Regions from separate parts of the Pseudomonas sp. GW821-FHT11G12 genome, predicted to be linked through region 3. Evidence: predicted binding sites of a transcription regulator. Region 3 holds the regulator's gene; each other region holds the start of a gene.
What was found. Region 3 encodes sigma-54, which starts transcription at its own class of promoters, with help from an activator protein. Its sites were predicted from a motif close to ANTGGCATNNANNTTGCTNT; they were not measured.
Positions count from the first base shown of each region.

Region 1: flgB (flagellar basal body rod protein FlgB) is a predicted target of sigma-54. The motif match lies at 2,149-2,168, and genes of this name have one in related genera.
Region 2: AC1RR7_RS27615 (flagellar basal body rod protein FlgF) is a predicted target of sigma-54. The motif match lies at 1,996-2,015, and genes of this name have one in related genera.

Region 1 is NZ_JBXARH010000005.1:410,365-414,487, forward strand. Features, by position in the region: gene flgA (flagellar basal body P-ring formation chaperone FlgA) at 1-78, opposite strand, end outside; gene AC1RR7_RS18215 (chemotaxis protein CheV) at 161-1,093, shown strand; gene cheR (protein-glutamate O-methyltransferase CheR) at 1,141-1,968, shown strand; gene flgB (flagellar basal body rod protein FlgB) at 2,210-2,617, shown strand; gene flgC (flagellar basal body rod protein FlgC) at 2,621-3,064, shown strand; gene flgD (flagellar hook assembly protein FlgD) at 3,080-3,805, shown strand; gene flgE (flagellar hook protein FlgE) at 3,836-4,123, shown strand, end outside.
Region 2 is NZ_JBXARH010000012.1:44,733-48,855, reverse strand. Features, by position in the region: gene flgH (flagellar basal body L-ring protein FlgH) at 1-316, opposite strand, end outside; gene flgG (flagellar basal-body rod protein FlgG) at 370-1,155, opposite strand; gene AC1RR7_RS27615 (flagellar basal body rod protein FlgF) at 1,201-1,941, opposite strand; gene AC1RR7_RS27610 (sigma-54-dependent transcriptional regulator) at 2,177-3,736, opposite strand; gene phhA (phenylalanine 4-monooxygenase) at 3,960-4,123, shown strand, end outside.
Region 3 is NZ_JBXARH010000006.1:223,194-227,316, forward strand. Features, by position in the region: gene rapZ (RNase adapter RapZ) at 5-862, opposite strand; gene ptsN (PTS IIA-like nitrogen regulatory protein PtsN) at 865-1,329, opposite strand; gene hpf (ribosome hibernation-promoting factor, HPF/YfiA family) at 1,341-1,649, opposite strand; gene AC1RR7_RS19490 (RNA polymerase factor sigma-54) at 1,723-3,216, opposite strand; gene lptB (LPS export ABC transporter ATP-binding protein) at 3,403-4,123, opposite strand, start outside.

The DNA of each region.
Region 1 (4,123 bases), on a different contig from region 3:
GCAAGCGGCAGACACCGCGCAAAGTCCTCTGCGAAGGGGGGATGTCAGGCGTCGGAAAAATGTCGTTTGAATGTTCATAAGAGTTAAAAAGCAAGCGCCGTGCCGTTTAGCAATGAATGTGCGTCGCAACAACACTTGGCGTTGGTGTAGGAGTCTGGGCATGGCTGGTGTAATGGATTCGGTGAACCAGCGCACGCAACTGGTGGGGCAGAATCGCCTGGAGCTGTTGTTGTTCCGTCTCGACGGCCAGCAACTCTACGGGATCAACGTGTTCAAGGTTCGGGAAGTGCTGCAGTGCCCGCAACTGACGCTGATGCCCAAGTCCAGTCCTGTCGTGTGCGGGGTGGCGAATATCCGGGGGGCGACCATTCCGATCCTTGATCTGGCAATGGCAACCGGCTCCGGGGCGTTGAAAGACAAGAACAGTCCGTTCGTGATCATCACGGAATACAACACCAAGACCCAGGGTTTCCTGGTGCGCTCGGTGGAACGTATCGTCAACATGAACTGGGAAGAGATCCATCCGCCACCCAAGGGGACCGGTCGTGATCATTACCTGACCGCTGTGACTCGGGTGGACAATCAGTTAGTCGAAATCATCGACGTCGAGAAGGTGCTGGCGGAAGTCGCACCGACACCGGAAGCGATTTCGGTCGGCGTGGTGGATGTCGAGACCCAGAGCAAGGCGCTGTCTCTGCGGGTGCTGACGGTCGATGACTCGTCGGTGGCGCGCAAGCAGGTGACGCGTTGCCTGCAGACGGTTGGCGTTGAAGTGGTGGCGCTGAACGACGGCAAGCAGGCGCTGGATTACCTGCGCAAGCTGGTCGATGAGGGCAAGAAGCCGGAAGAAGAGTTCCTGATGATGATCTCCGACATCGAAATGCCGGAGATGGACGGGTACACCCTGACGGCCGAAATCCGCAGCGACCCTCGCATGCAAAAGCTTCATATCATCCTGCATACTTCGTTGTCGGGTGTGTTCAACCAGGCGATGGTCAAGAAGGTCGGTGCCGATGACTTCCTGGCCAAATTCCGTCCTGATGACCTGGCATCCCGGGTAGTCGACCGGATCAAAGCAGCAGATATCAGCTAGGGACTTTTCGTCCCTGGCGATCAACACGATTTAAGAGGCGGCATCATTTGTCTACGGGTAATTTGGATTTCGAACAGTTCCGGGTCTTCCTGGAAAAAGCCTGTGGCATTTTGCTCGGTGAAAACAAGCAGTACCTGGTCTCGAGCCGTCTCAACAAACTGATGGAGCAGCAAGGCATCAAGTCCCTGGGTGAGCTGGTACAGCGCATCCAGACCCAGCCGCGCAGCGGTTTGCGCGAGCAGGTGGTCGATGCCATGACGACCAACGAAACCCTGTGGTTTCGCGACACCTATCCGTTTGAAGTCTTGAAGAACAAGGTGCTGCCCGAAGCGATCAAGGCCGCTCCCAACCAGCGTCTGCGGATCTGGTCGGCGGCGTGCTCGTCGGGTCAGGAACCCTATTCGCTGTCGATGTCGATCGACGAGTTCGAACGGACCAACATCGGTCAGTTGAAAATGGGCGTACAGATCGTTGCCACGGATCTGTCCGGCAGCATGCTGACCAACTGCAAGACCGGCGAGTACGACAGCCTGGCGATCGGTCGCGGTTTGTCCGCCGATCGTCTGCAGCGCTACTTCGACCCGAAAGGGCCGGGACGCTGGGTGATCAAGGCGCCGATCAAGAACCGGGTGGAATTCCGCTCGTTCAACTTGCTCGACAGCTACGCAAGCCTTGGCAAGTTCGACATCGTGTTCTGCCGCAACGTGCTGATCTACTTCTCCGCCGAGGTGAAGAAAGACATCCTGTTGCGTATTCACAGCACGCTGAAGCCGGGCGGTTATCTGTTCCTCGGCGCTTCCGAAGCGCTGAACGGTTTGCCGGACCATTACCAGATGGTCCAGTGCAGCCCGGGGATCATTTACCAGGCGAAGTGATTGGCACCGGCAACACAAAAAACGGGAGTCCTCAGGGGCTCCCGTTTTTTTATGCCTGGCCGTTTTTGCAGTGACGGCAAGCGGCAGAAAAGCGGCATCCGGCGGAAACCCGTTGCCGCTTTTCTGGCATTGCCGCATTGCCGATCACCTGCAAAGCCCCGGAATCCGGGGCTTTTTAAAACTGGCACGACGCTTGCTATAACCCAGTTACGAAAAACCCGGTCACCTGAAGGTTCCCGACATGAGCATCAGCTTCGATAAAGCGCTCGGAATTCACGAAAAAGCCCTGGGCTTCCGCGCCCAGCGTGCCGAAGTCCTGGCCAACAACATCGCCAACGCCGACACCCCGAACTACAAGGCTCGGGATCTGGAGTTCTCCAAAGTGCTCGAGGCACAGAGCCAGAAGAACGCCAACGGCACTATCGCCCTGAACATGACCAACAGCCGTCACATCGAAGCTGAAGGTCTGGGCAATGGCGACGAGTCGCTGATGTATCGCACGCCGATGCAGCCGTCGATCGACCAGAACACCGTTGATGCCCAGCTGGAACAGTCGAACTACGCGGAAAACGCCGTCGGCTTCCAGGCCAGCTTCACGCTGCTCAACAGCAAATTCAAAGGGCTGGTGTCAGCCCTGCGCGGAGAGTAATCCATGTCCCTGTCCAGCGTTTTCAACATTGCCGGCAGCGGCATGAGCGCACAGACCACGCGTTTGAACACCGTGGCTTCGAACATCGCCAACGCCGAAACCGTCTCGTCGAGCATCGACCAGACCTATCGCGCCCGTCACCCGGTGTTCGCCACCATGTTCCAGGGCGGCCAGAGCGGCGGCAGCAACTCGCTGTTCCAGAACCAGGACGCGGCCGGCCAGGGCGTGCAGGTCATGGGCGTGGTCGAAGACCAGAGCAACCTCGAAGCGCGCTACGAGCCGAACCATCCGGCCGCCGACGCCAAGGGCTACGTCTACTACCCGAACGTCAACGTGGTGGAAGAAATGGCTGACATGATTTCCGCGAGCCGTTCGTTCCAGACCAACGCCGAAATGATGAACACGGCCAAAACCATGATGCAGAAGGTACTGACCCTCGGTCAGTAATAAGGGGCGACTGCCATGAGTGTTTCCGATACCACCAGCAGCCTGAGCATGAAGGACATCCTGGCGAACTCGTCGAAAAAGACCAGTTCGACAACCGATGGCATTGCTTCGGCCACTAACAGTTCCACCGGCGGCCAGGCCCTGGGCAAGGACGCGTTCCTGCAATTGCTGGTAACCCAGCTGAAAAACCAGAACCCGCTCGACCCGCAGGACAACAGCGCATTCGTTGCCCAGTTGGCGCAGTTCAGCAGCCTCGAGGGTATTACTACCCTCAACAGCACCGTGAGTTCGCTGGCCGGCAATTACAACTCGTCGCAAGCCCTGCAGGCTTCTTCGCTGGTCGGTCGCAACGTGATCGTGCAGACCAACTCGGTCCAGCTCGACGATCCGAGCAAAGGCATGACCGGTTCGGTCACCGTTCCGTCGTCGATTGCCGGCGGCACCGTCAGCATCACCGACAGCAGCGGCACGATTGTTCGCACCCTCGATCTGGGCAGTCGCGCCGCAGGCGCCGCGAGCTTCACCTGGGACGGCAAGGACAAGGACGGCAACCTGGTCAAGACCGGTACCTATACCGTCAAGGCCAACGCATCGATCAACGGCACCGCGACCGATATGGCGACCTACCTGCCGGCCACCGTCACCAGCGTGACGATCAGCCAGACCGGCGGCGAGCTGATGCTCAACCTGTCCGGCAAGGGCACCGTTGCCCTGTCCAAAGTACAAACCATTGGTATATAGAGCCGACTAACCGGCACAAAGGAGTGGAATATGTCTTTCAATATCGGCCTTAGCGGTCTCTATGCAGCCAACAAGCAACTGGACGTGACCGGCAACAACATCGCCAACGTCGCGACCGCCGGTTTCAAATCGTCTCGCGCAGAATTCGAAGACGTCTACTCGGCGACTCGCCTGGGTAGCGGCAGCAAGGTCATCGGCAACGGCGTGCGCCTGGCCAACGTTTCCCAGCAGTTCACCCAGGGTGACATCAACAACACCGGTAACGTGCTGGACATGGGCATCAACGGCTCCGGTTTCTTCACCATGAGCAACAACGGC
Region 2 (4,123 bases), on a different contig from region 3:
TGCCGCCGAACAACGAAGTCAGGCCGATGCCGGTCTTGCTGTTCTTGGCCACTTGCGAGTTGGCGTTCTTGCTGGCCTGAGTCTTCTCGTTCAGGGTGATGGTGATGATGTCACCGACCCGGAACGCCTTGCGGTCGCTGTACAGGTTCTGTTCGAAACCGGCCTGATAGATCGAGCCGTTGTTGGCGGCCGCCGGCAACGGCGTCCGCGGCAACACCGGGGCGTAGTAAGGGTCATTGGGCTTGGGCGTCGGAGCGACGCAGCCCGCGAGCGAGACCACCCCACCCAATGCCAGAACAGATACGAAGCGTTTCATGACCCTTACCTCACGGTGTTGCAGGCGGCCTCATGGCCGCCTCATAGACTTGATTACAGATTCTGCGTTACGAACGAGAGCATCTGGTCGGCGGTGGAGATCACCTTGGAGTTCATCTCGTAAGCGCGCTGAGTGGTGATCATGTTGACCATCTCTTCCACGGTGCTGACGTTGGAGGTTTCCAGGGTGTTCTGCAGGGTGGTGCCGAAACCGTTCAGGCCCGGAGTGCCGATTTGTGGCGCGCCGGAAGCGGCGGTTTCCAGGAACAGGTTGTTGCCCACGGCTTGCAGACCGGCCGGGTTGATGAAGTCGGCGGTTTGCAGGTTGCCGATCACTTGCGAGGCGGCGTTGCCGGCAACGGTGATCGACACGGTGCCGTCACGGCCAACGGTGAAGGTCTGGGCGTTGTTCGGGATGACAATCGCTGGCTCCAGAGCGAAACCGCTGGCGTTGACGATCTGGCCATTGGAGTCGAGGTGGAAAGTACCGTCACGGGTGTAGGACGTGGTGCCGTCCGGTTGCAGGATCTGGAAGAAACCACGGCCGTCGAGGGCCATGTCCAGCGGCTGCTCGGTGGTTTGCAGGCTACCGGCGGTGAAGTTCTTCTGGGTGCCGACGATGCGCACACCGGTACCCACTTGCAGACCCGACGGCAGTTCGCTGTCCTGGGTCGACTGGGCGCCAGGCTGACGCTTGATCTGATACAGCAGGTCCTGGAACTCGGCGCGGTCACGTTTGAAACCCGTGGTCGACACGTTCGCCAGGTTGTTGGAAATGGTGGTCAGGTTGGTGTCCTGGGCGGACAGACCGGTTTTGGCAACCCATAGAGCCGGAAGCATTCGATTCTCCTCGTGCGCCTGTTTTACGGCGCGACGTTCTGATAATTAGCTGATCTGCAAGACCCGAGCCATGGCCTGGTCGTCGTCTTTGGCGGTGTTCATCATCTTGACGTGCAACTCGAACTGCTTGGCCAGGGCCAGCACCGACGTCATTTCTTCCACGGCATTGACGTTGCTCGACTCCAGGAAACCCGACACCAGTTTGACGTTGGCATCGGCCGGCGCAGGCTGGCCGTCCTTGGTGTAGATCGAACCGTCCAGGCCCTTGTTCATGTTCTTGATGTCCGGATTGACCAGTTTGATCCGGTCGACTTCGGCCATGACGCGCGGGCCTTCGCCCATCGCACGAATACTGATGGTGCCGTCTTCACCGACTTCCACCTGCTGCTGCGGCGGCACGGCAATCGGCCCGCCATTGCCCATGACCGGCATGCCGTTGCCGGCACGCAGCACGCCCAGGGCGTCGATATTGAGGCTGCCGGTGCGCACGTAGCTTTCACCGCCGTTGGGGTTCTGCACGGCAATGAAACCGTTGCCGGTCACGGCGACGTCGAGGTCGCGACCGGTCTCCACCAGGGAGCCTGCGGTGAAGTCGGTGGCGGGCCGTTCGCTCATGGCAAACGCACGCGCCGGAAAGCTGTCACCGAACACCGGCATCGAACGCGCCTGCTCCAGGTCGCGCTGAAAACCATTGGTGGAGATGTTCGCCAGGTTGTTGGCATGAGCCTTTTGCGCCAGTGCGTTCTGGCTGGCGCCGGTCATTGCCACATAAAGGTACTTGTCCACACTCTTTCCTCTGCATGCCGGACGTTTGCCGCCCACCGCTGTACTGCTGAGCCACAAGCAATTTGCAGACCAACTTTTTTCTGGCGGTCGAGGACCCGATAAACAAAGGACTTGAGGGATTCAGCAGGGTTTGGGGAAATGTATCGAAGTCGAAAAACCGGCGGTGTCATGCCGCTTGGCGGCAATGGTGAGGCGCGATCACCCCGTGCCTTGCGCAGGAGTGATCGCGCAGGGATCAAGACTCGGTCTTGCCCACCTCATACTCACGCAGCTTGTTGGCAATCGTGGTGTGCGAGACGCCCAGCCGCTTGCCCAGCTGCCGACTGCTCGGATGTTCGGAATACAGTCGCTCAAGCACCGCTTTCTCGAAGCGCCCGACAATCTCGTCGAGCCCGCCCTCCAGCGAGAAATCGCCAAGCGGCTGACGCACGCCATAGTCCGGCAGACGAATATGCTCGGCCTTGACCGTCCCGCCATCACACAGCGAAACCGCCTGGAACAGCACGTTCTCCAGTTGTCGCACGTTGCCCGGCCAGTGGTAATGACTGAGCCGATCCATCGCCGCCGGCGCCAACTTCGGCAACGGGCAACCGATCTGCCGACTGGCCTGATCGAGGAAGTGCTCCACCAACGGCGTCAAACCGTCGAGGCATTCGCGCAGTGGCGGGATGTGCAACGAAAGCACGTTTAAGCGATGGTACAAATCCTGGCGAAACTCGCCACGAGCGCACAACTCGGACAGGTCGACCTGGGTGGCGCAGATCACCCGTACATCCAGGTAAACCTCTTCATCACTGCCCACACGACGGAAGCAACCGTCCTGCAGGAAGCGCAGCAATTTCACCTGTAAGCGTGGGCTCATTTCGCCGACACCATCGAGGAACAGCGTGCCGCCCGCCGTCAGCTCCAGCAGCCCGAGCTTGCCTTCAGCCCGCGCCCCTTCGAAGGCACCGGGGCCGTAGCCGAACAACTCGGTCTCGGCCATCGATTCCGGCAGCCCCGCGCAGTTGAGCGCCATCAATGGCGACTGGCCGCGCGGGCTCGCCAGGTGACAAGCCCGAGCCAGCAACTCTTTACCGGTGCCGGTTTCGCCTTCAATTAGAAGAGGCGCATCGAGCGGTGCCATGCGCCGGGCTTCACGCACCACCGCCGCCATCACTTTCGAGCTTTGAAAGATGCTGTCGAAACCACGCAACTCCTGCTTGCGCACGTTGTAGATGCGCTCGCCGACCCGATCCGCCCGGTGCAGCGTCAATACCGCACCGGCCATGGCCTCGCTGTCATCGTGCTCCGATTGCAATGGAGCGATGTCGGCCAGAAAGATATCGCCCTTGACCTTGACCCGCATGCCGTTGATTCGCGATTTGTTGGCGCGCACCAGTTCGGGCAAGTCGAAATCCTCGGCGTAACGCGACAGTGGAATCCCCGGCACTTCGTCGACCCGCACGCCGAGCAACTGCGCCGCCGCACGGTTGGCGGCAACGATCGAGCCGCCCATGTCGATCGACAGCACCGGAAACTCCAGCGCACCGAGCAACGCATTCAGTTCCATGTGTCGGCGTTCGCTGGGCATCAGCCCTACCCGCTTGACGCCGAACACCCCGGCGATGGCTTCGAATTTGGGCCGCAACGCCTGGAACTGCAAATTGATCAGGTTCGGGCAATGCAGATAGATCGCATTGCCGTGCTCACCGCCGACCTCGCCGCGGGCGACGTTGATCCCGTACTCCACCAGCAGATTGAGGATGTCGCGCAGGATGCCGATGCGGTTCTGGCAGTGGACTTTGATACGCATATAAAGGCCCGAAACAGGTAGAGGGGCGGATTTTTCTCTGCCGCCCGCAAGATAGTCGTCAAGATTATGTGACAGACACCGGCCATTTCAAACCCGCCAATCACCGTAATCACGACTTATCGCAAAAAGCGTAACGATAATTTTACGATTTAAAGAGACTTTTCCTACTCGGTCGGTCATCAACCTGCTGCAACACGGCACGCTCTGGGGTATTTCTCAGTCCATAGCAGGACATAACAAGAACGAATTCCCCTCGCAGGAGAGCAGTATGAAGCAGACGCAATACGTGGCCCGCGAGCCCGATGCGCAAGGTTTTATCGACTACCCCGCCGAAGAACACGCGGTGTGGAACACGCTGATCACCCGCCAGTTGAAAGTGATCGAGGG
Region 3 (4,123 bases):
TCCTTTAGCTGAGGTCGCGGTGGCGAACCTGGACGTTCTTCAGGGTTTTCTGCAGGGCCTGACCCAGGCGTTCGGTCAGGTAGACGGAACGGTGATGTCCGCCGGTGCAGCCAATGGCAATGGTGACGTAGGCGCGATTGCTTGCAGCGAAGCGCGGCAGCCATTTGAACAGATACGCATAGATGTCCTGGAACATCTCTTCGACTTCCGGCTGTGCCGCCAGGTATTCGGCCACCGGCTCATCGAGCCCCGATTGCGCGCGTAGTTCCGGTTTCCAGTACGGGTTGGGCAGGCAGCGTACATCGAACACCAGATCCGCATCCACCGGCATGCCGCGTTTGAAACCGAACGACTCCACCAGAAACGCCGTGCCCGGCTCCGGCTGGTTCAGCAGCCGCAGCTTGATGGTGTCGCGCAACTGGTACAGGTTCAGATTGGTGGTGTTGACCTTCAGGTCGGCCAGATCGGCGATCGGGCCCAGCAGGGCCGTTTCATCGTTGATGGCTTCGGCCAGCGAACGATTGGCGCTGCTCAGCGGGTGGCGACGACGGGTTTCCGAAAAGCGCTTGAGCAGGGTTTCTTCATCGGCGTCCAGATACAGGACGTCGCACTGGATGTGCCGGCTGCGGACTTCTTCAAGCAATTCCGGAAAGCGCGAGAGATGACTGGGCAGATTGCGCGCATCGATCGATACCGCGACCAGTGGCTGAGACAGTTCCGTATGAATCAGTGCGCGCTCCGCCAGTTCCGGGAGCAGGCCGGCAGGCAAATTGTCGATGCAGTAGTAGCCGTTGTCTTCGAGGACATCCAGAGCGGTACTTTTGCCCGAGCCGGAGCGGCCACTGACGATGATCAAGCGCATGTTTAGTGCCCGTTTTGCTCGTCCAGGACAACCTGATACAAGGCTTCGTTGGTGGTGGCGCGACGCAATTTTTCGCGTACGTCCTTGCGGTCGAGCATGCTGGCGATCTGGCGCAGCAGTTCCAGGTGCGCATCGGTGGCGGCTTCCGGGACCAGCAGCACGAACAGCAGGTCGACCGGTGCACCATCGATGGCGTCGAAATCGATGGGCGCTTCAAGGTGCATCAAGGCGCTGATGGGGGATTCGCAACCCTTGAGGCGGCAATGGGGAATGGCGATGCCGTTGCCAAAACCGGTCGAGCCGAGTTTTTCACGGGCAATCAGTGCCTCGAAGACATCTTGCATCTCCAGATCCGGTACTTCCCGGGCGATCAGGTTGGCAATTTGTTCGAGGGCTTTCTTTTTGCTGCCGCCCGGCACGTTCACGAGGGAACGGCCGGGGGTCAGGATGCTTTCAAGTCGGATCATGGGGGTGGGGGTTATCGACCGGTAGCGCCCTGAAGCAGGCTCTGGGTCTTTTCCTTATGCTTTTTGAGTTGTTTATCAAGCTTGTCGGTCAGCGCGTCGATCGCTGCGTACATATCGGTATGTTCCGCGTTTGCGACGACCTCGTTACCGGGAATATGCAGCGTGGCTTCGATTTTCTGCTTCAGCTTCTCGACGCACATCGTGACTTGCACGTTGGTGATCTTGTCGAAATGCCCCTCAAGCCTCTTGAGCTTTTGCTCAACGTACTCACGGAGAGGTTGGGTAACTTCCAGTTGGTGTCCACTGATGTTGACTTGCATACAGCTTCTCCTTCGTTGCCAGTGCATAAAGCGGCAGGCCGAAGAGCCTGCCACTGGAACGCTGTAACGTGGCTTACATCAACCGCTTGCGTTCGCTCGAAGGCGCGATCCCGAGGGATTCGCGGTACTTGGCGACGGTGCGGCGAGCCACCTGAATGCCTTGTGCCTCCAGTAAACCAGCGATCTTGCTGTCACTCAACGGCTTTTTCTGATTTTCCGCGGCAACCAGTTTCTTGATGATCGCGCGGATCGCCGTGGACGAGCATTCGCCGCCTTCGGAGGTGCTGACGTGGCTGGAGAAAAAGTATTTCAGTTCATAAATGCCCCGGGGGGTATGCATGAATTTTTGCGTGGTCACCCGGGAAATCGTCGACTCGTGCATGCCCACCGCTTCGGCGATGTCATGCAGCACGAGAGGCTTCATGGCTTCGTCGCCGTATTCAAGAAAGCCGCGCTGATGCTCGACGATCTGGGTGGCCACTTTCATCAGGGTTTCGTTGCGGCTCTGCAGGCTCTTGATGAACCAGCGGGCTTCCTGCAACTGATTGCGCATGAAGGTGTTGTCGGCGCTGGTGTCGGCGCGGCGCACGAAACCGGCGTACTGGGCGTTGACCCGCAGGCGCGGCACCGATTCCTGGTTCAGTTCGACCAGCCAGCGCTCGTTGTCCTTGCGCACGATGACGTCAGGCACCACGTACTCGGCTTCGGTGGACTCGATCTGCGAACCGGGGCGCGGGTTGAGGCTCTGCACCAGTTCGATGACCTGGCGCAGTTCATCTTCCTTGAGCTTCATGCGGCGCATCAGCTGGCTGTAGTCGCGGCTGCCGAGCAGGTCGATGTAATCGGTGACCAGACGCTTGGCTTCCGCCAGCCAAGGAGTCTTGGCCGACAGCTGGCGCAATTGCAGCAGCAGGCATTCGCCCAGGTTGCGTGCGCCGATGCCGGCAGGTTCGAATTGCTGGATGCGGTGCAGGACGGCTTCGATCTCGTCCAGCTCGATGTCGAGCTCCGGATCGAAGGCGTCGAGAATTTCTTCGAGGGTTTCGTCGAGGTAGCCCTGATTGTTGATGCAGTCGATCAGGGTGACGGCGATCAGGCGATCGGTGTCGGACATCGGCGCCAGGTTCAGTTGCCACAGCAGGTGGCTTTGCAGGCTCTCGCCGGCGGAGGTACGGGTGGTGAAGTCCCACTCGTCGTCATCGCTGCTCGGCAGGCTGCTGGCGCTGGTCTGGTAGACGTCTTCCCAGGCGGTGTCGACGGGGAGTTCGTTGGGGATTCGCTCGTTCCATTCGCCATCCTCTAGATTGTCGACCGTCGGTGCGGTCTCCTGATAGGAGGGTTCCTGGATCTCGGTGTTGGGCTTCTGTTCGGCGTTGTCGGCCATGGGATCGGAGTTGTCGAAGTCGTCGCCGTCTTCCTGGCGTTCGAGCATCGGATTGGATTCCAGAGCCTCCTGGATTTCCTGTTGCAGATCCAGGGTCGACAATTGGAGCAGGCGGATGGCCTGTTGCAGCTGCGGTGTCATCGTCAGCTGCTGGCCCATTCTCAAGACTAGCGATGGTTTCATGGCAGGGGCTTAACACCTTATTCGCCGGCGCTATGCGCCATCCACTACAGGGCGCCGAAGCGCCAAACTTAAGCAAATTATATGCCTGAAACTGTCGTGTTTGCCTAGAGCGCTGTAACAATAAAAGCGTATAAAAGTGCGCTTCAACGTTACAGCACCCGGACGGCTGGTCGAATGCTGTCGCGCTTACAGGCGGAACTCGTGACCCAGATACACTTCCTTCACCAGATCGTTGGCGAGGATGGTCGCGGAGTCGCCTTCGGCGATCAGTTGGCCGTCATTGACGATGTAGGCCGTTTCGCAGATATCCAGCGTCTCGCGGACGTTGTGGTCGGTGATCAGCACACCGATGCCCTTGGCCTTGAGGTGGTGAATGATCTGCTTGATGTCGCCCACGGAGATCGGGTCGACACCGGCGAACGGTTCGTCGAGCAGGATGAATTTCGGTGCGGTGGCCAGTGCGCGGGCGATTTCCACCCGGCGACGCTCACCACCGGACAGGCTCATGCCGAGGTTGTCGCGGATGTGGCTGATGTGGAATTCCTGCAGCAGGCTTTCCAGCTCCTTGCGACGACCGGCCTTGTCGAGCTCCTGACGGGTCTCGAGGATGGCCATGATGTTGTCGGCCACCGACAGTTTGCGAAAGATCGACGCTTCCTGTGGCAGATAGCCGATACCGGCCTTGGCGCGACCGTGCATCGGCTGGTGGCTGACGTCCAGGTCGTCGATCAGCACGCGACCCTGATCGGCCTGCACCAGGCCGACGATCATGTAGAAGCAGGTGGTCTTGCCGGCGCCGTTGGGGCCGAGCAGGCCGACGATCTGACCGCTGTCGATCGACAGGCTGACATCGCGCACGACCTGGCGGCTTTTATAGGCCTTGGCCAGGTGCTGGGCTTTCAGAGTT